One region of the Nonomuraea helvata genome, then DNA from elsewhere that is predicted to be linked to it. Evidence: riboswitches for the same ligand, from Rfam matches in the RefSeq annotation. Region 1 holds a riboswitch; each other region holds the start of a gene.
What was found. Region 1 has a riboswitch for cyclic di-AMP ahead of ABD830_RS03120 (CHAP domain-containing protein). Riboswitches for the same ligand answer to the same signal wherever they lie in the genome.
Positions count from the first base shown of each region.

Region 2: another riboswitch for cyclic di-AMP. It lies ahead of ABD830_RS23475 (hypothetical protein); the one in region 1 lies ahead of ABD830_RS03120 (CHAP domain-containing protein).
Region 3: another riboswitch for cyclic di-AMP. It lies ahead of ABD830_RS43765 (C40 family peptidase); the one in region 1 lies ahead of ABD830_RS03120 (CHAP domain-containing protein).
Region 4: another riboswitch for cyclic di-AMP. It lies ahead of ABD830_RS03915 (CHAP domain-containing protein); the one in region 1 lies ahead of ABD830_RS03120 (CHAP domain-containing protein).

Region 1 is NZ_BAAAXV010000001.1:712,643-719,783, forward strand. Features, by position in the region: gene ABD830_RS03100 (DUF6716 putative glycosyltransferase) at 1-1,164, opposite strand, end outside; gene ABD830_RS03105 (hypothetical protein) at 1,167-2,111, opposite strand; gene ABD830_RS03110 (aldo/keto reductase) at 2,606-3,427, shown strand; gene ABD830_RS03115 (Gfo/Idh/MocA family protein) at 3,447-4,400, shown strand; cyclic di-AMP (ydaO/yuaA leader) riboswitch at 4,517-4,653, shown strand; gene ABD830_RS03120 (CHAP domain-containing protein) at 4,666-5,346, shown strand; gene ABD830_RS03125 (MFS transporter) at 5,476-6,753, shown strand; gene ABD830_RS03130 (YoaK family protein) at 6,946-7,141, shown strand, end outside.
Region 2 is NZ_BAAAXV010000005.1:888,168-895,308, forward strand. Features, by position in the region: gene ABD830_RS23455 (TetR/AcrR family transcriptional regulator) at 1-24, opposite strand, end outside; gene ABD830_RS23460 (carbohydrate kinase family protein) at 71-988, shown strand; gene ABD830_RS23465 (aminotransferase class III-fold pyridoxal phosphate-dependent enzyme) at 985-2,199, shown strand; gene ABD830_RS23470 (alpha/beta fold hydrolase) at 2,225-3,070, opposite strand; gene ABD830_RS23475 (hypothetical protein) at 3,109-3,798, opposite strand; cyclic di-AMP (ydaO/yuaA leader) riboswitch at 3,988-4,123, opposite strand; gene ABD830_RS23480 (DUF5302 domain-containing protein) at 4,292-4,492, opposite strand; gene ABD830_RS23485 (MDR family MFS transporter) at 4,541-5,986, opposite strand; gene ABD830_RS23490 (helix-turn-helix transcriptional regulator) at 6,055-6,546, shown strand; gene ABD830_RS23495 (class I SAM-dependent methyltransferase) at 6,556-7,141, opposite strand, start outside.
Region 3 is NZ_BAAAXV010000009.1:2,224,381-2,231,521, reverse strand. Features, by position in the region: gene ABD830_RS43775 (RDD family protein) at 1-1,527, opposite strand; gene ABD830_RS43770 (amino-acid N-acetyltransferase) at 1,613-2,182, opposite strand; cyclic di-AMP (ydaO/yuaA leader) riboswitch at 2,458-2,608, shown strand; gene ABD830_RS43765 (C40 family peptidase) at 2,704-3,657, shown strand; gene ABD830_RS43760 (LuxR C-terminal-related transcriptional regulator) at 3,674-3,886, opposite strand; gene ABD830_RS43755 (winged helix-turn-helix transcriptional regulator) at 4,574-4,975, opposite strand; gene ABD830_RS43750 (NADP-dependent oxidoreductase) at 5,061-5,993, shown strand; gene lysX (bifunctional lysylphosphatidylglycerol synthetase/lysine--tRNA ligase LysX) at 6,123-7,141, opposite strand, start outside.
Region 4 is NZ_BAAAXV010000001.1:879,362-886,502, reverse strand. Features, by position in the region: gene ABD830_RS03960 (ABC transporter substrate-binding protein) at 1-327, opposite strand, end outside; gene ABD830_RS03955 (hypothetical protein) at 582-1,193, opposite strand; gene ABD830_RS03950 (hypothetical protein) at 1,195-1,377, shown strand; gene ABD830_RS03945 (MarR family winged helix-turn-helix transcriptional regulator) at 1,370-1,813, shown strand; gene ABD830_RS03940 (hypothetical protein) at 1,893-2,345, shown strand; gene ABD830_RS03935 (RNA polymerase sigma factor) at 2,748-3,323, shown strand; gene ABD830_RS03930 (peroxiredoxin family protein) at 3,374-3,847, shown strand; gene ABD830_RS03925 (hypothetical protein) at 3,896-4,087, shown strand; gene ABD830_RS03920 (hypothetical protein) at 4,223-4,429, shown strand; cyclic di-AMP (ydaO/yuaA leader) riboswitch at 4,628-4,776, shown strand; gene ABD830_RS03915 (CHAP domain-containing protein) at 4,789-5,451, shown strand; gene ABD830_RS03910 (C40 family peptidase) at 5,474-6,409, opposite strand; gene ABD830_RS03905 (BlaI/MecI/CopY family transcriptional regulator) at 6,633-7,007, opposite strand; gene ABD830_RS03900 (class I SAM-dependent methyltransferase) at 7,112-7,141, shown strand, end outside.

The DNA.
Region 1 (7,141 bases):
CTTGAGGTAGCGGCGCATCCGCCGTTTGGCGCGGTAGCCCGCCCGCAGCATCGAGGGGTGCACCTCCACCCGCAGCCGGGCCCGGCGTCGCGCCGCCGCGTGCTCCGGCCCGTCCAGCAGCGAGGACGCGGGCACCCGCGACCCCCCGCCCGCCACCAGCCCGGCCAGCAGCCGAGCCCAGTCGTTGCGTTCGGCCGGGTGGAAGTAGTTGGCCGCGCACCACTCGGCCGAGGCGGCCCGGAAGTCCCCCTTGGCCACGTCGTCGAGCGTGCCCAGCAGCCCGCTGCCCTCGAACACCAGGTTGATCATCTCGGCGCTCACGCCGAAGTCGCTCAGCACCAGCGACGGCACGTCCAGCGCGATCGCCTCCAGCGCCGCCGTCGAGCTCACCGTGACGAACCCGGCCGCCCGCGCGAGCTGGTCGTGCATCGAGCCCGCCTGGAAGGAGAGCCGCCCCGGCTCTCCCATCTCCCGCCACAGCCGCTGGTAGTGGTGACGCTCGTTGTGCGTCTGCCGCTCGTCCTCCAGCGCGCGCAGCTTGACGACCACGTCCAGCTCGGGGCGGAGCCGGGCCAGCTCGGCCAGCCCCAGCAGGACGCGCTCCCGCTCCTCCCGCTCACGCGGCACCTTGGCCTGCGTGGCGAACACGACCCGGTTCCCGCCCACGGCGGCCGACTCCGAACGCAGGAACGGCAGCCTGGCCAGGCCCACCGCCCCTCCCCCGCCGAGCCTGGCGGCGATCTCGGAGAACTCGGCCACCTCCCGCTCGCTGTGCACCACGAACAGGTCGCACCCGCTGCGGAACAACCACGCCTTCTCCGTCGCGGGCACCGAGATGCCCGGCAGCCCGCTGACGAACACCGGCCGCGGCCGCAGCCCCGCGAACACGTCGGCCACCAGCACGTCCACGACCGGACCCGTGCAGGCCACCAGCACCACGTCCGGCCGCGTGCGCTCGGCCAGCCGCCGCACGGACCTGGCCGACAGCACCGGCGGCGGCTCGGCACCACCCACAGCGCCGCCCACAGCGGCGGCGATCTGCTCAGGCGACGGCGTGATCGGCGTGCGCACCACCACCAGCTCCGTGACCGCTCCCCCGGGCAGATCGCCGAGCAGGCAGGCCGCCCACTTCAGGTACGAGTCGGAGTCGGCGACCGCCAACACTTTCAACCGGACACTCCCGTCAGATGCGAACGAAGGGCAGGGGCCGCCCTGCTGGTCCACCAGTCGTCGGGGACCTCCACGGGCTCGACGGCGACACCGCGCGGGCTGAGCAGCACCCGCAGCGAGGTGATCGCGGTCGAGGGGAGGCTGAGCACGCGCTGTCCCGCGTCCAGGCCGCGCAGTGTGAGCTCGGCGGGCACACCGGCGTCGTGCACCGTGATCCCCGGGCGTTCCCGGATCAGCGCGACGTCGACGGGGTCCTCGCGGCGGTGCGGGTAGTACGCCAGCGGCTCCCGCGCGGCCAGATCCGTCAGCCAGCGCAGGTAGTGGTCGCGGTGCACCAGGCCGTTCCTGACGAGCGAGGTGCCGAGGACGACCGTGCGCTCCGCGGGCCCTTCGGCACTGAGCGGCTGGGCCCGCAGCCAGGCGAACTGGTGGCGTACCAGGTCGATGCCGGCCCGCCGGACCGCCTCCTCCAGGGTCTGGTCGACGGGCAGGGCGGTGAAGATCGACACGTCGCTCAGGCGTAGCCGGAGCGACGCCGCCACGCCCAGCGCGGTGCGCAGCCTGGTCGGCTGCGCCCTGGCCCGCAGCAGCGGCCGGTACGGCCCCGCGGCCAGCAGCTCGAGCAGCCGGAGAGTGGCCAGGCCGTCGTCCACGATCACGATGCGGCCGGGGCGGGAGGTGAGCCAGCGCAGCTGCACCTTGCCGGAGAACGCGTCACCGACGGCCTGCACGCGCCTGGGCATGCGGTCACGCGGCTCGGCCAGCTCCAGGCCGTCCGGCAGCCCCAGAGACCGCAACTCCCGGTGCGTGGCCTTCAGCGGCCGAAGACCCGAGCGCGGCACGACGACCGTCCTGGGGCCGAGCAGTCCCGCGTGGTGGGCCTCGACGGCGCACAGCATCTGGAGCGGGGACTCCACCCAGGCCGACGCCTGTTCGACCACTCCTGCTCCTCCCAGCCGGGTGATGGCCCGTTCACGACCGCTTCAAGCTAGCCCCACCGCCTTAAGCCCCCAGAAACGCGACATGAACAATGGACGGTGTCAACTATCAACGGCTGGAGCCGGTGAGCCCTTACCCGGGAGCGGATGCCCTGGAGGTCTTCCAGGGCGACGCCGCGGCCGGTGCGGACGTGGCCGTTGCCAACCATCGGCCCGAGCAGCGCGGGGCCGGGCAGCACCTCGTCACGGTTCCAGCTCATCAGCCCCCAGCCCGTCCACATGGGCACCGCCACTGCGAGTGCGTCAGCCTGGGAGTGGGTAGGCGTCAGCCGGAGCTGCACGACCGAGGGCAGTCCGCGCCGCTTGGTGGTGGAGCGGCGGACCGCCGTCGCACACCTCCTGTCACAGCACTCTCACCGACGTTTCCATACTGTTTTCGAAAGGAGGGTGGCGCTTCTTCCGGCCATGAAGAACCGGGTCCCCGCGCCACAATTCAGATGAACTCGCTCTTGCTCAACACCGACGGCGTGCAGATTCCGCAGCTCGGCTACGGCGTCTGGCAGGTCCCCGCCGACGAGGCCGCGCAGGCCGTCACGACCGCACTCAAGACCGGCTACCGGCACGTCGACACCGCCGCCGCGTACGGCAACGAGGAGGGCGTGGGCCAGGCCGTGCGCGAATCGGGGCTGCCGCGCGGGAAGGTGTTCGTCACCACCAAGCTGTGGAACGCCGACCACGAACGCGTCGAGGCGGCCTTCGAGGAGTCCCTGACCCGGCTCGGCCTCGACTACATCGACCTCTTCCTCATCCACTGGCCGCTGCCGAAGCATGACAGGTACGTGCAGGCGTGGAAGGCCATGGAGAAGATCTACCGTGACGGGCGGGCCAAGGCCATCGGCACCTCCAACTTCACGGCCGACCACCTGACCCGGCTGATGAACGAGACGGGCATCGTGCCGTCGATCAACCAGATCGAGCTGCACCCGTACCTGCAGCAGCGCGAGATGCGCGCCTTCCACGAGGCCAACGGCATCCTCACCGAGGCGTGGAGCCCGATCGGCCAGGGTCAGGGGCTGCTCGACGACCCGGCGCTCGCCGTGCTGTCCGGCAAGTACGGCAGGACCCCCGCGCAGATCGTGCTCCGCTGGCACCTGCAGCTCGGCAACGTCGTCATCCCCAAGTCCGTGTCCCCCGCGCGGATGGCCGAGAACATCCACGTGTTCGACTTCATCCTCGATCCCGAGGACATGTCCGCCATCGGCGCGCTGAACAGGGGCCAGCGGTTCGGCCCCGATCCCGACACGTTCGACATGATGTGATTGGTCTACGATCTCCCGCGTGCGGGATTTTGCGTGGGGCATTGCGGCGACAGGCGGTATCGCGCGGACCGTGGGAGCGGCCATCGTGGCCGAGCCGGGAATGCGGGTGGCCGCCGTCGGGTCAAGGGACTTGGGGCGGGCGCAGGCGCTGGCCGCCACGCTGGGCGCGGAGTCGGCGTACGGCTCCTATGAGCAGCTGTGCGCTGATCCGGCCGTGGACGCCGTCTACGTCGCGACGCCGCACGCCCAGCACCTGGAGGTGGCCGAGGCCGCCATCGCCGCGGGCAAGGCCGTGCTGTGCGAGAAGCCGCTGGCCGCCAGCGTGGACGACGCGGAGAAGATGGTACGGCTGGCGCGCGAGGCAGGCGTGTTCCTGATGGAAGCGATGTGGATGCGGTTCAACCCGCTCATCCAGCAGATCGCGGCCGACGAGCGCTTCGGCGACATCCGCTCCGTGCACGCCTCCTTCGGCTTCGCCAAGCCCTACGATCCGGCGCACCGGCTCTGGGCGCCGGAGCTGGGCGGCGGGGCCCTGCTCGACCTGGGGATCTACCCGTTCGGCCTGGCTCAGCTGCTCCTTGGCATGCCCTCCGACCTGCGGATCACCGGCTCTCTGGCGCCCAACGGGGTGGACGCGGAGGCGGCCGGGGTGCTGCTTTACCCCGGCGGCAGGCGGGCTCTGGTGGAAACTTCCTTGATCGGGAATTACCCGAACCATGCCAGTGTTATTGGCACTCAGATGCGCGCGGACATCCAGGCGCCGTTCTGGGCACCGCAGCGGATTTTACTTTCCGGGCCCGCCATGGAGCCGGAGGAGCGTGTGCTCGATCCGGCGGACAACGGCTACGCCGGGGAGCTCCGCGAAGTCCGCGCTGCGACGGCCGAAGGCAGGACCGAGAGCTCGGTCATGCCGCTTGACGAGTCCCTTGCCATGATGGGACTCCTGGCCGCTGCCCGCGGGCAACTCGCCTAGCGGGAGGGTTACGGATTTGTAACCTCTTGCCTTATGCATTACGTTTAAGGCATTCTTGTGACATTCGTCCGGTTTGTCCGGCGATGTCCGACCATCGCACAACACATCACAGGACCGTCCTGTGACCGCTGAATCCGCCTGCGTGCGGAACCGGGGACCCACGTCCTTGGGGTGAATCGGCACTTCGGTGCCGTAGGGCAGCTTCCACGCCCGAACCCGTCAGCTAACCCGGTAAGCGGCATGGAAGCAAGGAGCAACCCCCTCGATGGCCAAATTCCGCATTACCGGTGCCACGAAGACCAACATCGCCCGAGCCGTGCTCGGTGCGACCGTCCTCGCCTCCGGGCTCGGCGCCCACATGGGTACCGCCGCCGCCGCGGAGAAGCTGCCGGTCACCGCGGCCGCCGCCAACACACACGACGACGACCGCGCCAAGCGGGAGACCAAGATCAGTGTTACCGCCGCCCAGGTCCTGGCGCTCGCCAAGTCCCAGGTCGGCATCTCGGAGAACGCCTACGGCGGCGGCACGCCGTACCAGAAGTGGTACGCCGCCTCGCAGCGGGCCGCCGAGACCATCGCCCGCGACGGCGGCACCCGCGCCGAATACATCAACGCGCCGTGGTGCGCGATGTTCGTCTCCTGGGTCGGCGAGCACACCGGCGCCCGCCCGCAGGTCGGCTGGGACGCCTACACCGTCGCCTACGCCAAGTGGTTCCAGGCCAACCAGCGCTTCGGCTCCGTCGCCAAGCCCGGCGCCGTCGTGTTCTTCTCCTGGAGCGGCAGCAAGGACCTCGACGCCATCAACCACGTCGGGTTCGTCGAGAAGGACAACGGCGACGGCACCATCTCGACCGTCGAGGGCAACACCGGCAACGGCAAGGTCGAGGAGCGCATCCGCCCGACCTCCCAGGTCGTCGGCTACGGCTACCCGCAGTACGCCGGCTGACCCCTTCCGTCCACCGTCCGAGCGCGCGTCCCTTCGGGGGCGCGCGCTCGTCGCGTCCGCGAAAGGGACGCGCGTTCGGCCTGCCACAGGCGGGTTCCACCGGAGTTTGAGGCTTTCCCAGCGAGTCTGCTGCCCACCGCGGTGGCCGATCTCGGCGGCGCGGGCTTCTACGCCTGGAACATGACGATCTACCTCGTCGCCATGGTGATCGCGACGATGCTCGTCGGCAGGTTCCTGTCTCGATGGGGAAACGTCGGCGCCTATCTCCTGGGCTTCGCCACGTTCACGGCGGGGTCCCTCGCCTGCGCGCTGAGCCCGGCGATGGCCGTGCTGCTGGTCTCCCGCGGCGTCCAAGGGCTCGGCGCCGGTTTGCTGTCCGGGCTGGGATTCGCCGTCATCCGCTCGGCGCTGCCGGCCCGGCTCTGGACGCGCGGCGCGGCGCTGATGTCGGCGATGTACGGCGTCGGCAACTTCACCGGTCCGGCGCTCGGTGGCCTGTTCGCCCAGGTGGGCCCGTGGCGCCTGGCGTTCGGGATGATGGCGGTGATCGCAGCGGCATGCGCGGCGATCGTGCCCCGCGTACTGCCGCGCGGCGAACGTGGCGACGTGCGCCCGCCGATCCCGGCCGCGTCACTGCTGCTGGTCATGGCGGCTGCCGGGGCCGTGAGCACAGCGGGAGTCCTGCCGGGCACGCCCGCGAAGGCGGCCGGCATCTCGGGGGCGTTGCTGCTGATGGCCGGGTTCGTCGTCCATGAGCGGCGGAGCGAGTTCCGGGTCTTCCCGCGTACGACGTACCAGAGAGGTTCGTCGTTGAAGTGGGTCTACCTGACGCTGGCGCTGTTGACCTCCGGCGTCGCCGTCGAGTCGTTCCTGCCGCTGTTCGGCCAGCGGCTGGGCGGGCTGCCGCCGCTCGTGGCGGGGTTCTTCGCCGCAGCCGTCTCGCTCGGGTGGTCGGTGACCCAGATCGGCAGCTCCTCGGTGAGCGGGGAGCGTCCTGTCCGGCGACTGCGTGCGCTCGGCCCGGCGCTGCTGGCCCTCGGCCTGTTCGCTCAAGGGCTTCTGCAGCGCGAGGACACCCCGATCTGGCTGGTGGCCATCTGGGTGCCGACGCTGTTCGTCGCAGGTTCGGGCATCGGCCTGGCCTATCCGCACCTGTCAGTGGCCGCGATGTCCAGCACCCAAGATCCCGGGGAAGGACAGCGGGCGGCGGCGGCGATCGCCACGGTGACGAGCCTGTCGATCGCGTTCGGTACGGCGGTCGCGGGCGTTCTGCTCAACCTGGGCGGCGCCTCGATGCTCGACTCGGCACGGTACGTGCTGTTCGGACTCGCGATCATCTGCGCGATCGGCGCCCTCACCGCACACGCGGTGAATCGCACGAGCCGGACGGAGCCACCGTCGCTCTGACACGGCGCGACGCTGCCGGGGCAGGCGGGCCGGCCTGCGCGGGCGGCGTGGCCGGGCTCGGATGAGCGGCTCGCCACCTGGGAAGACCCCGAGGGAAGGCAGGCTCCACAGAAGAGCCACGCGCGACAACCTCGCCCGCCAAGGAGCCGCCATGGGACCCAGTCCACCCGGAGCCGCGCCCGCGGAGCGCCCGTGAGAGGCGGTCTCCGGTGGGTCGCCGACGGGCTGTTCCCCCGCGGCGCGAACCCGCACGGCGTCCTGCCCGCCCTGCTGATCCTCCTGGCCGTCGTCACCGGCCTCGTGGACGCCATCAGCTTCCTCGGCCTGGGCCGCGTCTTCGTGGCCAACATGACCGGCAACATCGTCTTCCTCGGCTTCGCCCTGGCCG
Region 2 (7,141 bases), on a different contig from region 1:
GTCGTGATCGACGATCTTGGGCATCGGCTCCTCCATTGACTTTTTATTCGGACGTCTGTCTATTTAGACTATGACCGTCGCCACCGTCGGCGTCCACATCGTCGACATTCTCGCCAGGCCCGTCGATCACATCCCCGAGGGCCAGGACACCGTACTGGTGGACCAGATCCGCCTCACCGCCGCGGGCGCCGCCGCCGGGACCGCCGTCGACCTGGCCAAACTGGGCAATCCCGTGGTCACCATGGGCGCGATCGGCGACGACGAGCTGGGCGACTTCCTGGTGGCGGTGCTCACCAAGCGCGGCGTGGACGTCTCACGTCTCGTGCGCAGGACGGGCGAGCAGACGGCCGCCTCGATCCTGCCCATCAGGCCGGACGGCGGGCGGCCCAGCTTCCACGTGCCCGGGGCGAACCTCACGGTGACGTACGCGGATCTGGACGCCGACGTGCTGCGTGGCGTGCGGGCGATCCACCTGGGCGGGATGGACGTCACGTTCGGCCTGGGCGACCCGGCGTTCTTCGCCCTCCTGGACTCGGTGCGTGCCGCGGGCACCATCATCACGATGGACCTCCTTTCGGAGATGCCTGACTTATTGGGAATGGCCCGAGCCTTTCTGCCGCACGTGGACTACGTGCTGCCGAACGAGTCGCAGGCGCTCCTCATGACCGGCTGCTCCGATGTCGAGGAGGCCGCCCGGGCCCTGCTGGCGGACGGGCCGCGCGGCGTGCTCGTCACGCTGGGCGCGTCAGGCAGTCTCGTGGTCACGCCGGACGGGACGGAGCCGGTGCCCGCCCTCAAGACGGACGTCTCGGACACGACCGGCTGCGGCGACGCGTACTGCGCCGGATTCCTGACAGGGCTCCTGCACGGCCAGGACGTGCTGACCGCGGCCCGCTGGGGCACGGCCGCCGCCGCCCGCGTCGCCACGGGGCTCGGCTCGGACGCCGGCCTCACCGACCTCGACTCGACTCTAAGGATCCTCGGATGACCGACGCAGAACTCCGCCAACGGGCCTTGAAGGTCGTCCCCGGCGGCATGTACGGGCACCTCAACGCCGCCCTCTTCGCCCCGGGCTTCCCGCAGTTCTTCGAACGCGGCGAGGGCTGCCGCCAGTGGGACGTGGACGGGCGCGAGTACATCGACTTCATGTGCAGCTGGGGCCCGATCGTGCTCGGGCACCGGCACCCGCGCGTGGAGGAGGCCGCCGCCAGGCAGGCCGCGCTCGGCGACTGCCTCAACGGCCCCGGCCCGGTCATGGTGGAGCTGGCCGAGCTGCTCGTGGACACCGTGCCCAGCGCCGACTGGGCGATGTTCTCCAAGAACGGCACCGACGCCACCACCCAGGCCCTCATGGTCGCGCGGGCCGCCACCGGCCGGACCAAGGTGCTGATGGCGCACGGGGCCTACCACGGGGCGGACCCCTGGTGCACACCGTCCGTGTCGGGCACGACGCCCAACGAGCGGGCGGATCTGGTGGAGTTCACGTACAACTCCCTCGAGTCGCTGGAGGCCGCGGCGGCGAGCGTGGAGGGGGACGTGGCGGCGATCATCGTGACGCCGTTCAAGCACGACTCGTTCGAGGACCAGGAACTGGTGGAGCCCGCCTTCGCGCGCGGCGCCCGGGCCCTGGCCGACCGGCTCGGTGCGGCGCTGGTGATCGACGACGTGCGGGCGGGGTTCAGGATCGACCTGCGCGGCTCCTGGGAGCCCTATGGCGTACGCCCTGACCTGACGGCCTGGTCGAAGGCCATGGCCAACGGCTACCCGATCGCGGCCGTCACCGGCACGGACGCGCTGCGCGGACCTGCTCAGACGCTGTACTCCACGGGCTCGTTCTGGTTCTCGGCGGTCGCGATGGCGGCGGCCAAGGCGACCATCGAGACCCTGCGCGACGAGAACGGCATCGGGGCCATGGAGCGGGCCGGCACGCAGCTCCGCGAGGGGCTGTTCGCGCAGGCCAAGTCCCACGGGTTCGTGGTGAACCAGACGGGGCCGGTGACGATCCCGTGGCTCAGCTTCGACGGGGACGCCGATCTCTCCGTCGCGATGCACTGGAGCGACGCCTGCCTGCGGCACGGGGTCTACCTGCACCCATGGCACAACTGGTTCATGTCGGCCGCGCACACGGAGGCGGACGTGGCCAAGGCGCTCGAGGGCACGGACCAGGCGTTCGCCGAGACCCGCGCCCACTTCGGCTAGCCCCCGTCGCGACGGAGAGCGGGGGTCAGGTGGCGGTGAGCTTGGTGATCTCGTCCACGAAGGACGGCCAGAGCGGGCGCGGCAGGTCGTGGCCCATGCCCGGGTAGGTCACCAGACGGGCGCCGGGGATGGCCGCGGCCGTGGCGTGGGCGGCGGCGACCGGGATGAGCTGGTCGGCCTCCCCGTGCACCACCAACGTGGGCACCCGTACGCCCGCGAGCAGCTCCGTGCGGTCGGGCGAGGCCATGATCGCGGCGAGCTGCCTGGCCGTGCCCTCGGGGTCGAAGCAGCGGTCGTACGCCAGCCCGGCCAGCTCACTGATCCTCTCGTGGTCCAGGTCGAACCCGGGCGAGCCGAGAACCGACCAGGTCCGCAGCGCGTGGGCCAGCACCGCTTCGCGACCGGCGGGCGGCCTGGCCATGAGGGCGGCGAGTGCGGCCTCCGTCGGCGGGGCCACCGAGGGGCCGGGCGTGGACATGATCGAGGTCAGGGTGAGCACCCGCTCGGGGTGGCGGATGGCCAGGGCCTGGGCGATCATGCCGCCCATCGAGGCGCCGGCCACGTGCGCGGCGGGCCAGCCGAGGGCGTCCATGAGCCCCGCCGCGTCGTCGGCCAGGTCGTCCAGCAGGTACGGCGAGGGCGCCCCCAGCGCAGGAACGCCCTCGTCATGGAAGTGGGTGGACAGGCCCGCGTCGCGGTTGTCGAACCGTACGACGTGATGTCCCTGCTCTGCCAGCAGCTCGCAGAGCCCTTCGTCCCAGTGGATGAGCTGCGCGCCGAGCCCCATGATGAGGAGCAGGGGACGGCCCTCGGGCGAACCGAAGCTCTCGTAGGCGATGTCGATGCCGTTCGCGGCTACACGGGTGGTCACGACGACCAGAATGACATTCTGGTAGCAGCCCGTAAAGGTCAGAGCTTGATGAGGCTCCGGACGCGGTCGCTGGTGAGCGCCAGGCTGCCGCCCGCCACGGCCACGGCGCCGGCCACGATGGCGGCCGCGGTCTTCGAGACCGGTGGTGCGGGCACGTCCTGAGCGGCCGCGGGCTCGGGCGCGGGCGGCTCGGCCGGGTTGTCGTCCTGCTCGGCCCAGGCGCCGGTCGAGAACGCGACCGGGTAGTTCTTCTTGCCGGGCCCCTTGCCCCACTTGGTGATGACGTAGTCGACCTTGATGTGGCCCTCGCCACCGATGCCGTCGACGCCCAGCGTGTCGGAGTTGAAGGTGCCGCCGGTGAGCTCCGCGAACGTCTTGGCGTCCAGGTCCAGCATGACCCCGCTGCTGGAGGGCGCGCCCGGGCCACGGTCGCCGACGAAGAAGGGCAGCTTCTTGCCCTTGTAGATCGCGTAACCCTCGGTCATGAGCGGCCAGCTCGGGCTGGCGGCCAGGCCCTTCTGCATGGGCTTGCCGCTGGCGGGCAGACCGGTGTCACCGGCCCTGCCGGAGGAGTCGTCCCAGAAGTACGAAGCCGTGGTCGAGCCCTTGAGCAGAACCCTGTCCTCAGTGTTCGGATCGGCGTGAGCCGCGGTGCCGGCGATGGTCAGCGCGCCTACCGTGGAGGCGGTGATCAGAGCGAGTGAACGCAGGCCAAGACATGCAGACATGAAAAGTAAAGTCCTTCGCGACGGGGGCAGGGGAGGTTGCGCTCACTCGAAAAAGGGCGTAGCAGGGCAAAGCACCTGGCAAGGGGGAAAGCTACGCAGAGCGCGGAAGGAGCCTGGGGAAGGGGCCGCTCAGGAGGCGGCGACTATCACGCTGTCCGAGGGTTCGACGCGATCGTCCAAGTCGTTAACATGTCCTCTCCATCTCGCCTACCGGGTTAGCTGGCGGGTTCGGGCGTGGAGATGCCCTACCGACACACGGTCGGATTCACCCCAATTGCGGTGGGTCCCCGGTTCCCGAGCATTCGGGATTCGGCGCCAGCCGGCTGTTCCTCCTGGATGAGGTCCACGCCACCGGCTGTGAATTGGCCAACACTCTAACCACGCATTCCGGACATACGCAAACACTTCGTCATGAATCGGGCAGAAGATCTACCTACCCCGACATAGAAAAAAGGGGGCACGGCGCTGCCGTACCCCCTGAAATTGACCAGTCTCAGCCGCCGCTCTTGCGCCTGAACGATCTTTTACTCGCAGCCGGACCGTGCGACCCGTGGATCTTCGACGAGTCACCGCCCCTGCCACCCGCGCCCGAGCCCGCCTGCTGGTTACGCTTGCGCTCCAGCGCCTCGCGGAACTTGCGCTTCAACTCGTCCTCGGGAGTCTCGCTGACTTCCTGCTCCGGTGTATCCGCCATGAGGACCTCCATGGTGTTGGGGACACTCACAGCTTCGCATGGGCCCGCTTATGACGCGAAACCGGCTTCCACCCTGCTCTGCGGGACTGCCGGGACCTCCAGCCGCCTGCCCGGCATCGCCACCAGCGCCACCAGCGCGATCACCGCACCCGCCACGCCCAGCGACGGGATGACCACGGCCGCGGCGGAGGCGTGCGCGGCGGCCAGGCCGTGCACGGGCGCGTCCGCGGCGACGGTGGAGCCGTAGAGGGTGCCGCCGACAGCCAGCGCGACGGAGCCGCCGATCTGGCGGAAGAAGGTCAGGTTCGCCGAGGCGGTGCCGATGTACTGCGGCTCGACCGACTGCTGCGCGGCCACGGTCAGCCCGGACAGCATCGGGCCCATGCCCAGCCCGATCAGCAGCATCCAGCCCGCCAGGAGCGCCCCGCCGGTGTGCGCGGTCAGGTTGACGCAGAGCAGGGTGCCCGCGACCAGCAGGAACGGCGACACGACCAGCCACGGCTTGTAGACCCTGGTCCTGGACATGAGCGCCCCCATGAGGGCGCTGCCCACGACCATCGCCAGCGTCATCGGGTAGATCCTCAGCCCGGACTCGGTGGCACTGACGCCCAGGGACTCCTGGAAGTAACGCGGCAGGAACACGACTCCCGCGTACATGCAGAAGGCCGTGCAGAACGACGTGACGTTCACGAGCGTGTAAGTACGGTTGCCGAACAGGTGCATGGGCATGATCGGGCTGGCCGCCCGCCTCTCGACCAGCACGAACACCGCGAGCAGCGCGAGCGCGAGCGCGATCGGCCCGGCCACGGCGGCGTCGGTCCAGGTGTGCCGGTCCAGGCCCTTCTCCGTCAGTCCCAGCAGCAGCGCGCTGATGGCCACGGTGAAGACCGCGATGCCCGCGTAGTCGGGACGCCCGCCTCCGGTGCCCGGCCGGTGCGGCAGGCGGAGCACGACGATGGCGATCAGCGCGAGACCGAGCGGCACGTTCACGTAGAAGGACCACCGCCAGCTCGCGTGGTCGGTGAACAGCCCGCCGAGGAACGGCCCCGCCAGGTACGTCAGCCCCATCACGCCGCCGAGCGCGCCCTGCACGCGGGCGCCGCTCCTGCCCGGCCCCGGAGGGAACATGTCCATCACCAACGCCATCGACAGCGGCAGCAGCGCGCCCGCGCCGAGGCCCTGGAGCGCGCGGAAGCCGATGAGCTGCGCCATGTCCTGGGCCGCCCCGCACAATGCCGAGCCCGCCACGAACACCACCATCCCGACCAGCAGCAGCGGCTTCCTCCCGTGCTGGTCGGAAAGCCGGCCGTAGAGCGGCACCGTCACCGTCGAGGTGAGCAGGTACGCCGTCACCACCCAGACGTAGAGCGTGCTGCCGCCCAGCTCGCTGGTGATGCGCGGCAGGGCCGTGCCGACGATCGTCTGGTCGAGCATCGCCAGGAACATCCCGCCGAGCACGGCGAGCAGGACGAGCCCGTTGCCACGAGACTTCATGTCAGTATTCACATGTGAAGATTGACATGTAACTCCTTACATGTCAACTCTTCGATATGCTGGCGGCCATGTCCCTGCGGATCGCGCTGCTCGGGCTGCTCGAGGCTGTGGGCCCGGCGAGCGGTTACGACCTGGCCAAGAAGTTCGAGCACTCGCTCAACCACGTCTGGCAGGCCGGGCACACGCAGATCTATCCCGAGCTGGTGAAGATGGCCGCCGACGGGCTCGTGGCGATCGAGTCGGAGGGCGCGAGGGGGCGCAAGATCTACGCGATCACCCCTGAGGGCACGCGTGAGCTGCACACGTGGCTGGTCGAGCACCCGCCCACCGTGACGGTACGCAACGAGGTCGCGCTCCAGGCGTTCCTGCTGCCGCTGCTCGCCAGGGACGAGGCGATCGCGGTGGTGGAGCGGATCAGGGACGGGTTCGCGGCGCGCAGCGTGGCGCTGCAGTGCTACACCGAGGGCGGGGTCGGCTCATACGCGGCGAAGCTCGGCCTGAGCCAGGCCAGCGCCGGATTGGCGTGGGCCGAGGAGACGCTGGCCGAGCTCCGGCGCTGAGTCCCACGTTCAGGAGCGGGTGAACGCCAGCAGGCGGAAGACCGGGTCCGGGCTCGGCCGCCCCTGCCCGTGCCCCACGAAGCTGCTCTCGCCGCTCGGCCGGAGCCCGTGCCTGGCCGCCTCCTCGACCACCAGCTCGGCCCGGTCCGACGGCTCCCGGCGCCCTCCCGGGCCGTGGGCGGCCCGCTTGTCGACCGTCGTGACGAACACTCCCCCGGGCCGCAGCACGCGGGCGGCCTCGGCGATCACCGGGCGGGCGTCGTCCAGCAGGTGCAGCAGCCAGATCGTGGTGACCGCGTCGACCGAGCCGTCCCGTACGGGCAGCGTACGGGCGTCGCCCAGCACCACGTCGGCGCGCCCGGCGGCGATCCGCGCCATCCCCGCGGAGGTCTCCACCCCGAGCACCCGCAGCCCCCGCCCGGCCAGCTCCCTCGTGACCAGCCCGGTGCCGCAGGCGACGTCGAGCAGCGTGCCGCCGGGCACGAGGCGCCGGACGGCGTCGGCCGCGGCCACGGCACGCCGCAGCCCGCCCCTGGTCTCGTCGTAGCGTCCGGCCTCGAGGTCGTAGTCGAGCACGGCAGGTCCTCCCGGGGTC
Region 3 (7,141 bases), on a different contig from region 1:
CTACTTGATCTTCACCACAACGGTCTTCGCCACCTTGTCGGCGAACGACTGCTGCAGCGGCTTGTCCCAGAGCTGCGAGGCACCGTTGAGCCCCACGGCGATGTAGCCGAGCAACGAGCTGATGAAGCCCAGCGGGATAATGTTGAACGCCCAGCCGCCCCAGGTCACCGCGGCACGCTTGAGCGCGACGTCGGTCGGCAGGCCCTTCGGGGGCATGCCCTGGCCGACAGGGACGACCTTGATGCCCATGACCATCTTGCCGACGGTCTGGCCGTTCATCTTCAGCAGGAAGAAGTCATAGGCGATCCACAGCGCGGTCACGACGAGCCCTGTGATCGCGGTCACGGCACGGCCCGAGAGGAAGCCGCTGCTGGAGCCGTCGAGCGAGGAGTAACTGACCGCCAACGCCGCCACCAGGATCAAGCCGACGACGAAGTTCACGATGAAGAGGATGACGAAGTCGATGATCCTCGCCACCAGACGCTGCCACCACTCCGCCAGCGGGGCCGGCGCACCGGGCGGCTGCACGCCCACGGGCCCCGGCTGGCCGTAGGCCTGTCCGTAGCCCGGCTGGCCGTACTGCTGCGGCTGCCCGTAGCCGGGCTGCCCGTACTGCTGGTCGCCGTACTGCTGGCCGTATCCGGGCTGGGAGTAGCCCTGCTGGCCGTAGCCCGGCTGGGACTGCTGCTGCTGTCCGTAGCCCTGCTGACCGTAGTCCGGCTGGGATTGCTGCTGCTGTCCGTACTGCTGACCGTAGTCCGGCTGGGACTGCGGCTGCTGGCCGTACTGAGGCTGCTGACCGTAGTCCGGCTGGGACTGCGGCTGCTGGCCGTACTGAGGCTGCTGCCCGTAGTCCGGCTGGGACTGCGGCTGCTGGCCATACTGAGGCTGCTGCCCGTAGTCCGGCTGGGACTGCGGCTGCTGACCGTACTGCTGCTGGCCGTACTGCTGCTGCCCGTAGTCCGACTGGGGCTGCTGACCGTAGCCCTGCTGGCCCGAGGGAGGCTGCTGGCCGTAGCCGGGCTGCGACTGGGCCTGCTGGCCGTAGCCCTGCTGGCCGTAACCGGGCTGGGACTGCGGCTGCTGACCGTACTGCGGCTGCTGGCCGTAGCCCTGCTGGCCCGACTGAGGCTGCTGCCCGTACTGGGGTTGCTGGCCGTACTGCTGCTGCCCGTAGTCCGACTGGGGCTGCTGGCCATAGCCCTGCTGGCCCGAGGGAGGCTGCTGGCCGTAGCCGGGCTGCGACTGCTGTTGCTGACCGTACTGGGGCTGCTGGCCGTACTGAGGCTGCTGCCCGTACTGCTGCTGACCGTACTGGGGCTGCTGGCCATAGCCTTGCTGGCCGTAGCCCTGCTGGGGGTACTGGGGCTGCTGACCGTAGGCATCGTCCGCCCGGTAGCCGACCACAGTCACGTCGGGGTCGGGCTCGCCTGGGCGGCGACCCGCGTTCTGTTGTCCGTATTCGGGATTGCCGGCGGGGTTGTCGCCGGATTCGTCCTGCGGATACGGCGGCTGTCCGGTGCTCACCGTGTCACCTCGCTTCGAGTGCGCATGTGGCACGTGTCAGGACACATGCCTGTGCTGCCCAACGTATCGACATAGGTATCAACAATCACCTTTCCATCTGGTCAAGATCAACGTCACCCGATGTCAGATGGAGCAGCATGCGGGTGTTGCCCAGGGTGTTGGGCTTGACGTGTTCCAGGTCGAGGAACTCCGCCACACCCTCGTCGTACGAGGCCAGCAGTTCGGCGTAGACCTCGGGTGAGACCGGTGTGCCCTGGATCGGGCGGAATCCGAGCCTCGCGAAGAAGTCGACCTCAAAAGTGAGACAAAATACACGTCGCAGACCAAGATCTTTGGCCTGCTGGATCAATGCGGAGACGATCCGGTGGCCGACGCCCATCCCCCGGCACTCGGGATCCACGGCCACCGTGCGGACCTCTGCGAGGTCCTCCCAGAGCACGTGGAGCGCGCCGCAGCCGACGACCTGCCCGCCCCGCTCGGCCACCCAGAACTCCTGTACGTCCTCGTACAGCGTCACGGTGGCCTTCTCCAGGAGCCGCGGCCCCGCGCCCGCGTAGGTGTCCACGAGACGCCTGACGGTGCGCACGTCGGGCGTGCGGGCGCGCCGGACCACCACCGCGGTCTCGGGCGCTGTCAGCTCGGCCACCTGCTCCATGGTTCTCCAGAGTACAGATCTCATTACGGCTCGGCCCTAACTCCCACGTCTCGGCCCATCCTGTTACATCTCGTGGCCGGACGAGCACGGAGCCGAGCCCGCTCAGGGTTTGTGCAGAAGCATGGACATAGGGGGCATAAGGTCTCTTCTGCCCAGGTGATCACGAGATCCCCTTGTGACCCTTCGGTTGTGAAACCTCTACAGACTTGGCAGTTCTGGTTGAGCAGGAACCCGGAGTGCATTAATGTCCAGCGACAATGTCCCCCGTATGTCGTGCGGGAGACACGCTCAATTCCCGCAAGGGGAGCCGGGGATCCACCGGTGGCGACCTGCGGCGCCATCACAGGGGTGAGTCCGAGTCTCTCGGTAGGGCTGCTCCGGCCCGAACCCGTCAGCTAACCCGGTAGGCGCTCTATGAGAGGAGCTGGTAGGTGAAGCGCACGCGCAACGGTGGGGGGAAGCCGGCGGGCAAGCACGCCCGCCCTCCGGAACGGCCACGGCGGCCGCGCCACGTCGGTGTGGTGAGTCTCACAGTCGCCGCACTGCTGTTCGCCATCCCTGTCGGTTCGGCGTCCGCGGACCCCAAGCCCTCGCTGAAGGAGCTCGCCTCCCAGGCCGAGAAGCTGCACACCCAGATCGAGACGCTGACCGAGCAGTACAACGGCCAGCGGGAGAAGCTCAAGACGGCCAAGAAGGTCTCCGAGACCGCGCAGAAGACGCTGACGACCAGCGAGTCGGACCTGGCCGCCAAGCGCGCGAAGGCCGTCCTGCTCGCCCAGAACGCCTACATCACGGGCGGCTTCACCAAGACCCTGCAGTTCGCGACCTCCACGGATCCCGAGGAATTCCTCAACCGCGCCGCGACCTCGTACGCGCTGGAGCAGGAGCAGGGCGAGGAGATCAACCAGCTCTCCAAGGCCATGGAGACGGCCGCCCACGCCCAGGCGGACGCCAAGGAGCGCATCGCCGAGGTCCAGAAGATCGTCGACGACCTCGACACGAAGCGCGACAAGATCACCAAGCTGGTGACCAAGGTCGAGAGCAGCCTGTTCAAGCGGGCACTCGGCGAGGCGGGGCAGCCCGGCACGCGCGCCGTGCGCGTCAACCTGCCCATCGCGGGCGCCGGCAAGGCGGCGGAGGCCGCACGGTGGGCGCTCACGCAGCAGCTCAAGCCGTACGTCTGGGGCGCCGAAGGTCCGAGCTCGTACGACTGCTCCGGGCTCGTCATGGCGGCGTACCAGCGGGTTGGCATCTCGCTGCCGCACTACACGGGCGACCAGTGGACCGCGGGCAAGCACATCTCGCGTTCGGAGCTACGCCCGGGCGACCTGGTGTTCTTCTACGGCGACCTGCACCACGTGGGCATCTACATCGGCGGCGGCATGATGGTGCACGCCCCGCAGACGGGTGATGTCGTACGGATCGCGTCGATCGCCAGGCGGCCCTTCGCCGGCGCGGTGCGCATCGCCGACTGAGCCCCACCCCCCGACGCTAGATCAGCTGGCGGCGCGCGGCCCAGGCCACGGCCTCGATCGCCGTGGCCACGCCGATGCGGTCGCAGATGCACCGTAATCTCCGGCGTACCGTGCGTCCGCTGATATCCAGACGTCGCCCAACCCGATCGACCGTGACTCCCTTGGCCAGCTCCGCCAGCAGCGCCAAATCAGCATGGCTCAGCTCAACGTCTTCAGTGAGCACATCCATCGGGAGCCCTCCCCCCAACAGCAGAACTTGGACCTCACAGATGGGCCAAAGCCGCTCCTCGCAGACGGTAAACGCATCGCGGAAAGGTCGTCAAGCATGACAATCGCCGCACTTGACGGGCAGTATTGACATGATCAGTTATATATGACGCACTCGCGATATGTTAGGACTCCCGGTAGCCGATGAGTGATCTCTTCGGGCTTCCCAGCCGCCATCAATGAGGCCTTCGGACGTTCCCCATTTCGCTCCGTTCGGGGCGGAGTTTCGGTGTGATCCATAAGCCGGGCATTGCCGGCTGAGCGCCCGATGTGTGATCTTCCACCCGCCCGCCGAACTACCAATCGCTCGCTTTGTACGGTGATTCTCTTCTTATAGGGATATCCAGGTCAGGCCATCGGAATGACCGGCCGGATCGGCGGACCGGATCATTCGGAGACGCATGCTCCGATGGGCCCGCGGGTCACCTGTCGGCCGTCGCCGCGCTTGCCGCGTCACCGCGCGCGCCAAAGGGCCTCGTTTCCGCGTGCGCGTACCCGGTGCCCGCCATGGCGATCATGCTTGCGCTCGGGTGGCCGAGCGGGTGGAACGGCACCGTCACCGGCGACCTTGACCCGATGCTTACAACAGCCCTCCTATCGGAAAGCAGGCGAGCCAGAAGGTAGTTTCGCGACCACATCCCGTGAGGGATCAGGCATTGTCGACGTCGTAGCGTTCCCTGGCCGCCTCGACGTCGCCGATGTGCGTTTCGGCCCAGCTCTTGATCGCGGCCACCAGCGGCATCAGGCTCTCGCCCAGCGGAGTGAGCGCGTAGTCCACCCGTACCGGCACGGAGGGGGTGAGCGTGCGCGAGACCAGGCCGTCGCGTTCGAGGCCGCGCAGGGTCTGGGTGAGCATCTTCTGGCTGACGCCGGCGATGCGCCTGGCCAGGTGGCTGTAGCGGCGCGGGCCGGCCGCCAGCGCGCTGAGCACGAGGGTGACCCATTTGTCGCTGAGGCGGTCGAGGAGCTTCCTGGAGGGGCATTCGGAGAAGTACGCGTCGAAGGCCTGCCTGGCCTCGTCGCGCCGCTCCGCCGCCGTCTTCGTGACCACTCTGTCCGATCCTTCTTGTGGGTGGGTTACGCACTTCCAGGTGCCTACTTACCAGAAGAGAGTAACTCTTCCTACGCTTGCCGGCATGACGAACAACATGCGTGCACTCATCGGCGGCTCCGGCGCTCCCCTGCTGGTGGAGGTGCCGGTGCCCACCGCAGGGCCCGGACAGGTGCGGATCAAGGTCGCGGCGGCCGGGGTGAACCTGTTCGACCTCGCCGTGGCGGCGGGGACGCTCGCGGACTACGGCGTGGCCCGCAAGCTGGACTCGTACGGGCTCGGCTTCGAGGCTGCCGGGACCGTCGACCAGGTGGGCGACGGGGCCTCGTTCCATGTGGGAGACGATGTCATCGCGCTCGTGGCGCGCCTGGAACTGCCGGTGAAGGCGCAGGCCGAGTACGTGGTGGTCGACGCCTCGGCGGTGGCTCTGGCCCCGCGCGGCTGCACGGCGGCGGAGGCGGCCACGATCCCGCTCAACGCGCTCACGGCCTGGCAGTCGCTCGACCGCGCGGGCGTCGGACCCGGCCGTACGCTGCTCGTCACGGGAGCCGCCGGGGCCGTCGGGGGCTACCTGGTCGAGCTGGCCGCCCTGCGCGGCGCCCGGGTGGTGGCCGTCGCGGGGGCCGGTGACAAGGAGCTGGTGCGGAGGCTGGGAGCCGAGTGGTTCGTGCCGCGCGGCGAGGACGTGGCCTCCTCCGTACGTGCGCTTGTCCCCGGGGGTGTGGACGCCGTCGTGGACGCGGCCGTGCTCGGGCTGGCGGCCCTGGACGCGGTGCGGGACGGCGGGGTCTTCATCGCGCTCTCCGCTGGTGTCGCACCGGTGGCGCTGCGCGGGACCGACGTCGCCACGGTGTTCTTCCGGTCCGACGCGGACCAGCTCGCGGAGGTGGTGCGGCTGGTGGAGGCCGGGCGGCTGACGTTGCGGGTGGCGGACACGTACCCCTTGGAGAAGGTCGCCGACGCCCACGCCCGCATTGTCGCCGGCGGCCTCCGCGGCCGCCTCGTCCTCATCCCCTGACCCACCGACACCTTCGGAGCGGCGCTGGAGCGTGGCTGGGCGTCGCGCTCAAGCGCCGAGCACCGTCGCACCGTGGCCCGCCGACCCGGCGCCCCCGCAGCGTGGACGCGCCGGGGGGCCGAGGGCAGATCAGTGGGTGGGCTTGACCAGCGGGAACAGGATGGTCTCGCGGATGTTCCTGCCGGTGAAGGCCATGATCATACGGTCGATCCCCACACCCACACCCCCCGTGGGCGGCATGGCGTACTCCAGGGCCTGCAGGAAGTCCTCGTCCAGCTGCATGGCCTCCAGGTCGCCGCCGGCGGCCAGGAGGGACTGCTCCGTCAGGCGGCGGCGCTGTTCGATCGGGTCGACCAGCTCCGAGTAGGCCGTGCCCAGCTCCGTGCCGAAGCCGATCAGGTCCCACTTCTCCGTCAGCAGCGGGTCCACCCGGTGCTGGCGGGTCAGGGGCGAGGTCTCCAGCGGGTAGTCCATGACGAACGTGGGCTGGACGATCGTGTGCTCCACCAGCGCTTCGAAGAGCTCCTGCACCAGCTTGCCGGCGCCCCACTTCGGGTCCCAGTGGATCTCGCGGCGGTCGGCGAGCTTGCGGAGCTCCTCCAAGGAGGTCGCGGTGGTGATCTCCTCGCCGACGGCCTCCGAGACGGCGCCGTACAGGGTGATGCGGGGCCATGCCGCGATCCCCAGGTCCACCTCCACCCCGTCATGGACGACCACCGAGGTGTCCAGGGCGGCCACCACGGCCTTCTGGTACATCCGCTGGGTCAGGTCGGCCATGTCGTTGTAGTCGAGGTAGGTGCCGTACGCCTCCAGCATCGTGAACTCGGGGTTGTGCGTGGAGTCGGCGCCTTCGTTGCGGAAGTTGCGGTTGATCTCGAAGACCTTCTCGATGCCCCCGACCACGAGCCGCTTGAGGTAGAGCTCGATCGCGATGCGAAGGTAGAGCTCCATGTCGTAGGCGTTGATGTGGGTCTTGAACGGCCGGGCCGTCGCGCCGCCGTGGATGGGCTGCAGCATCGGGGTCTCGACCTCGAGGTAGCCCTCCTCGTGCCAGAAGTCGCGCACCGCGCGCACCGTGGCGCTGCGGAGGCGGGCCATCTTGCGCGCCTCGTCGTTGACGATGAGGTCTACGTAGCGCTGGCGGACGC
Region 4 (7,141 bases), 170 kb from region 1:
GCCGGTCGGCAGCGCCTTGATCTTGCCGATCATGGACGGGTCGTCGGAGACGCCGTAGCTCTGGGCGTTGGCGAGGATGCTCTTGTCGAGGCCGAGCAGGATGAAGCTCTCCACCTCACCCACGCTGGTCCCGTTCAGGATCAGGACGCGCTGTGGCGGCCGTGCGAAGGTGACCCGCGTTCCGCAGTTGTCGAAGGTCAGGGGATAGCCGGTACGTCCGGCGGACGTGGTGGAGATCTCTATGGATCCGCGGTCGGAGCCGCCGGGGGCGCCGCAGGCGGCGGCGGTCAGGGCCACGAGTGCGGCCAGGACGATGCCAGATTTCATCACGTGTGCGCTTTCTGGGGGTCGAGTCTGGACAGGCGCGCGCCGCAGCAGGCCACGGAGGTGGCCGGCGCGGCGGCGCCGGGCTGGTGGCCGGAAGACCCCACAGATGGCGGAACGAGATCGCACGGGCAGGGCGGACGACTGCTCGACGGCGCGCTGAAGCCCAGGCAGCACTCAGCGGCGCGGCCTCTTACGGGACGCTCGATGGCGTAGCCTGACGAGCCGGCTCGGACAGCCGGCCCACGATCTCCGGATCACACGACCACTGCGGGTCCGGCCTGCCCTCCAGGCGGCCCCCGGAGCACGAGGACGTGCTTCAGGAAGAGCCGGATACGCGCGCCTTCGTGCTCGCGCGCTCGCGTGATCGCTCGCGGCCGGGTGGAGATCCATCCGGCCGCCATGAAGAACAGGACCAGCAGCGGGCGCAGCACCCATCCGGCCAGCTGCCGGACCAGGGCGCACAGGCCCGCCTCCAGCCACCGCAGCCAGACGGAGGTGAGCACCACGCTGGTGGCGTGCACGAGCAGCATCCCGAAGCCGGGGAAGCCGGTGGCCTCCGTGTGGTCCATCCCGCTCATCCCGGCCATGTCCGCACAATGAGCCGCCGCAGCCTGCCGGGCGGAGCTCTGGGAGAGCAGGGTGTGCAGGATGACCTGTGACGCGGCCGTCGCGGGGAGGATGGAGGACAGCGTGCGTTCGCGTCCGGTCAGGGCCAGCGCGGGCAGCAGGAGGAGCAGAAAGCCGCCCGACGCCGCCGCCGGGTCGAAGGAGCCTCCGCCGGCCAGGTGTCCGAGCGTGGCGAGAGCGGCGCACGTGACGGCGAAGCTCGCCGCGCGCACCCACCTCACCACAGAGAGCGGACCCATCGTGGCCAGATCCTCCCACACCGTCGCCCAGGTCTGGAGATCAGATGACCTCTCGCCGCTGCCGGATCAGGCCGGCGTGCGCGAAGAGGGGTACGCGGCCCGCCGTTCCCTGGTTCAGTTGAGGTGCGTCGTGCGGGCCAGGCTCGAGGCCGAGCGGGTGCTGCCAAACTGGTGGGGTGAGTGACGACGGTCGCCCCGCCCCGCCAGTGACCAGCCCTTCCATCGTGGTGCTGACGATGGCCAGGCGCATCGAGAACGAGCTCGGCTCCGCTCTCGCGCCGCTGGGCCTGACGGTCAGCCGGCTGGGGCTGCTGGGGCACATCTCCGGTGTGCCCGGCGCGTCGTACAGCGATCTGGCCCGCATGTCGGGCATCACGGTGCAGAGCGTGCACGCGGCAGTGAAGGCGCTGGTGGCGGCGGGGCTGGTGCACGACCACACCGTCCGGGCGGGCTCGGCGTCCGTGATCGAGCTGACGCCGGACGGCTCCCGCCTGCTCCAGGCAGCGACGGACGTGGTGGGCGAGGTCGACGAGCGGCTGTTCGGCCCTGCGGCCGATCCCCTCCAGCGCCGGCTCGGCCAGGCGGTCCTCGCCGCCTTCACGGGCGAATCGGCTGGCTGACGGTCTCTCGAGCAAGCCAACCTTCAGGGTGACTGAAGCATGCTCTAAGCTTCAGGTAGCCTGAAGGTTGGAGGAAGATATGTTGCTCGAACATGTCCTGCTGTCCGTGCACGTGCTGGGCGGCATCGTGTTCGTCGGGGGCTCGGCCGTGGCGACGAGCCTGTTTCCCCGCTACGCGCCCGCGCTGGACGGAGAGGGACGCAGCAGGGACGTCGCCGTCGCCCTGCACCGCATTACCGGCGGGTATGCCGTCTTCGGCCTCATCGTGCCGCTGGTCGGCATGATCATGGCCGGCGTCCAGGGGCGGATGGACGAGATCTGGATCATCGTCTCGATGGTCCTCACCGCTGCCGCGGCGCTGCTGCTCGCCACGCAGATCTACCCGCGCCAGCGTCAGGCGCTCGCCGACCCCGGCGACGGCGACTCCGCACGGCTGCGCCAGCTGAGCATGGTCTCCGGCTTCTACAACCTGGCGTGGGCGATCGTCGTGGTCCTGATGATCGTACGGCCCGGCTCCGGCGCGGGGGCGTGAGCCCGATGCGCCTCCTGCGGATCGCCGCGCGGCCTGCTCGCTCAGCGCGCCCTGCGCGCGCAGCAAGGCTGAGGGCGGGGTGTCACTTGCGGGGACGGATCGCCGCCCGTACGGCGGTGTAGATGACGAGCCAGAGCACCGCCAGGAAGACCAGGTACTGGATGATTTCGGGGAGACCGATGTTCATGCTCGCAGCGTAGGCGGCCACGATTGAGGAACTGTTGAGGATCGGTTGGCAGGAGCCGGCACCCCGGCGGCTCGCCGGCGAATCCTTTTGCGGTGTGGGGGCCTCTTATGGAGTGATGACCACGCTGACAAGGAGATGGGGTATGGGTGACGTCGTGATCCCGGCTGCGCGTCGGGCGCTTTTCACGACCTTGCACCGGTGGCAAGGGCGCGGACGTGGCTGACCGCTCGTGGGCGAGCGCGCAGCTCATCGAGGCCGCGCAGGCCGGTGATCGCGAGTCGATCACCGCGGTCATCCATGGCGCCCATGCGCATGTGCGCCGCTTCGCGGAGCATCTCTGCGCGTCCCCACAGGACGCCGAAGACGCCGCACAGGAAGCGTTGATCATTCTCTACCGGAAGATCGGCTCGCTGCGCGCCACTGGGGCGCTGGCGTCGTGGATGTTCAGAATCGTCCGGAACGAGTGCCTGCGCCGCGGGCGGCTGCTGTTCGACCGCGACGAGGAGGCCGGTGCCGGTCTGATGACCTCGGCCGAGGACGAGGCCATCCGGCGCCTGGAAGCCGAACTCGTCGCGCAGGCGATCAGGGAGTTGCCAGAGGTTCAGCGCAGAGTGTTGATCATGCGGGATGTGCTCGGCTACCCGGGCCGGAGGGTCGCGGAGGTCCTCGGCCTGAGCAACGCCGCCATGAAATCCCAGCTGCACCGGGCTCGCACCCGGCTCCGGCTCAGCCTGGGCGACATGACCGGCCCCGCCGGGGGCCCGCATGACTCCGAAGCCGCCGGCGCCTGACCTGAGCCGACGCATTTCCACGATCCCGAGATTGAAGGGGAAGTTCCGCCATGCTCGAAACCGGATCGCCCGCACCCGACGTGGTGCTGGAGGACACCGACGGCCAGGCTGTGCGCCTGTCCGACCATCGCGGCGATCATGCCGTGCTCATCTACTTCATGCGGTCGACGTCGTGCCCGGTCTGCAACGGGCACGTCCAGGATCTCATCCGGTGCCGCGACGAGCTCGCGGCTGACGGCGCCCAGGTGTTCGTCGCGGTTCCCGAGGACCGCCAGGAAGCGGCCGCGTGGAAGGCCAGGCGCCGGGTACCGCTCCCCGTCCTCACAGGGCGCCGGGGCACCCCGCACGAGATGATCGGCCTGAGCAGGAAGGTCTTCGGCTCGCTGCAGCAGTCGGGCAGCATCCTCATCGATTCCCAGGGCGTCATCCGCCACGCTCACGGCGCCACCATGCCCACCGGCGGCTACGACAAGAACGGGATCATGGCCGCTGTGCGGGGTCTCCGCGCCGGCAGAAGCGGCTGACCGCGAGCCGGCCGCCCACCGACGGGCTCCGGCGCGTAAGGTGCCCGAATGATCGAGATACCGGAGGGGTTCGCCCGGAGCACCGTCGAGCGGGAAGGAGAGCCCGGGGCGGCGTGGCTCGCCGAGTTGCCGGCGATCGTGGAGGAGCTGCTGGCGCGCTGGGGATGCGTGCCGGACGGTGCGGTCATGCACGGGGGCGTCGGGGTCGTCGTCCCGGTGCGACGGCGGGGCGGCGCGTGACGGTCGCCGGGCGGATCAACCTCCGGCTGGCCGTCCCCGCGCCACCCGGCCTGCCCCGGCTGCGGGAGCAGGCGGACGCCTGGGAGCGGCGGCTACGCCAGGATGCCGAGGATCTGCCGCGCACGCTGCCACCGCATGCTGGACGTCTTCGCCGAGGCGGCGGAGATCGATCGGGAACGCGTCCGGCGCTGGGCCCAGTTCCATGCCGTCCAGGCTGCGTTCTGGGGTCGCCGCCACGGATTCCGCATCGCGCGCAGCGGGCCACGACTGGACTGGCTCGCCGAATTCGCTGACCGCCTGGCGGAGTCGCTCACGGAACGCCCGATCGGCCCCAAAGTCTAGAAAGGACAAAGACCAGGTAGTCAATCATTCATATTACGGGGGTTTCGCGCGAATATCCGCCGGTGCTGCTTGCACCTTTACATGCCATTCGAATACTTTCGTGCTACTTAGGCGTATCTGCGGCAGAACCAGACGCCGCATGGCGCCTTCCGCATTGCCCAGACCGCGCTTCACCTGCGCGAACGACGTCGCGTAGATATGGCGCGGCCGCCGAATCCGCGAGCTCGCGGAACCGGGGACCCGCAGTTTCTCTGGGGTGAATCGGCGCGCTTCCGTACGGGGCGCCCATAGGGCACTTCCACGCCCGAACCCGTCAGCTAACCCGGTAGGCGGCATGGAAGCAAGGAGCAATCCGCCCTATGGTGAAGAACATCTTCACGGGTGCCCCGCAGACCGGAAACCTTTCCCGCTTCGCCCTGTGCATGAGCGTCGCCGTGGGCGCGGGCCTCGCCGGTACGCCGACCTTCGCGGTCCATCACCGGCCCGACACGCGAACGTCGCAATGGGGCACCCTTCAGAAGTCTCCCGGCCAGGTGACCGCGCAGGAAGTGATCAGAATCGCCGAGTCCCAGATCGGCGTGGCCGAGAACGCCGCAGGCGGCGGAACCCCGTTCCAGAGCTGGTACATGTCATCGCCCCGGGCGGCGGAGACCGTGGCCCGCGACGGCGGCACGCCGCAGTCCTACGCCAACGCGCCGTGGTGCGCCATGTTCGTCGCCTGGGTCGGTGAGAAGGCCGGCGCCCGGCCGACCGTCGGCTGGGACGCCTACACCGTCACCTGGGCCAAGTGGTTCGAGGCCAACAGGCGCTGGGGCGCCGTCCCCAGGCCCGGTGCCGTGGTCTTCTTCGCCTGGCAGACGAAGAGCATCAGCGGCATCGAGCACATGGGCCTGGTCAAGCAGGACAACAGGAACGGCACGATCACCACGATCGAGGGCAACACGGACGACGGCCGGGTGGAGGTGCGGATCCGGCCCACGTCCCAGGTCGTGGGCTACGGCTATCCCCAGTACAAGCCCTGACGGACCCGGCCGCCCTGGCCTGCTAGGGGCGGACCGCGCCGAGGAGGCGGGTACGCCAGTAGTCGTCGAGGTCGACGACCTTGATGACGTCCCCGGTCTGGGGCGCGTGGACCATCTTGCCGTTGCCGGCGTACATGCCCATGTGTCCCAGGCCCTTGCTGAAGAGCAGGTCTCCGGGCTGCAGCCGGTCGAGCGGGACGCGGCGGGCGGCTCCCCAGCCCCACTGCGTCCAGGTGGTGCGGGGCAGCTCGACGCCCGCCCGGCGCCAGGCGGCCTGGGTCAGGCCGGAGCAGTCGTACGAGCCCGGCCCGGTGCCGCCGTACCGGTACGGCTTGCCCACCTGGGCGAAGGCGAACTGCAGCGCTAAGCGGGCGTTGCCGGAGGCCGGGCCGGTGTACTCGATGCCGGGGCTGTTGGGGTCGCCGGTGTTGAAGGCGCCCAGCCGGCGCAGGAGCTTGGTCTGCTCCTTGACCAGCTTGTCGACCTTCGCCTTCTCGTCGCCCACCTGGTCGCGCGCGCTGTCGGCCTCCGCCAGGAGGAGCTTGGCGTCGTTGCGGCGATCGCGCAGCTCCTTGGTGGCCGCGTCGTAGGCCCGGATCTTCGCCGCCCTGGCCTCGGCGATCTGCTGGAGTGAGGCCATGCTGCCCAGCAGCGCCTCCGGGTCGCCCTGGCCGATGAGCCGGCCCCAGGCCGGGTACGGGCCCGACTGGTAGTCGTTGACCGCCGCCGTGACGAGGTCCCGCCGGAGGGCGTCGGCCCGGGCGTCCTTGCGGCTGAGCTCGGCGTTGAGTGCGCCGTACTTCTTCTTGGCGCTCTTGTACGTCTCCGCGGCCTGGTTGTACTTCTCGACCAGCTGGTCGGCCTGCTCGTTGAGCTTCACCAGCTTGGCCCTGGCCTTGGCGGGCGACGGCTCGGCGAGGGCGGCGCCCGGGGTGGCGACCGATGCGGCCAGTGTCAAGGCTGCGGCTGATGCTGTCCGCCAGAGCCACGTCGGCACGGCCACTACGATGCCTCCTCGTAAATCTTCTAACTTGAGGCGACATAGTACAGAACGTCGACGGGCTCATCAGCCGGTTCGTGGCAGCTGCTCTGGAGCGGAGGCGCGGCCGGCAGGACCGAGCGCTACGACGCCCGTTCGTAGGAGGTGAGCGGACGGACAGCCGGGGCGGGGATCGCCGCCGTCACGATCTGCGCCCGCTCGGCGGGTACACCTGGAGCGCCGCCTCCAGAGCGCTCGCCTCCTCGGGGGTGAGCCGCTCAAGGAAGTGCACCAGGGTGGCCGCCCGGTTGCCGCTCCTGGCGAGGGAGTCGCGCATCACGTCGGCGGTGTAGGCCTCCTTGGACGACACCGCTTCGTAGATGTAGGCCCGGCCGACGGGCTTGCGCTTGAGCAGGCCCTTGGTGTGGAGCTTGTCCATCACGGTCATCACCGTGGTGTAGGCCAGGGGGCGCTCCTTCTGGAGATGCTCCAGGACGTCCCTGACCGAGGCGGGCTGCTTGATGGCCCACATGCGATCCATGATCGTGGACTCGAGCTCTCCCAGGCCACGCACCATCTGACGCCCTCTCTGCTGCGGTCGACGCAATGCTACCGTCGATCGTAGATGCGACTTTCCCGTCAGGACGGGGCGTCCGGGCGGTCCTTGGGGAGGAGTCACTGATGACGTCCGACAAGCGCACCGACCGCCTG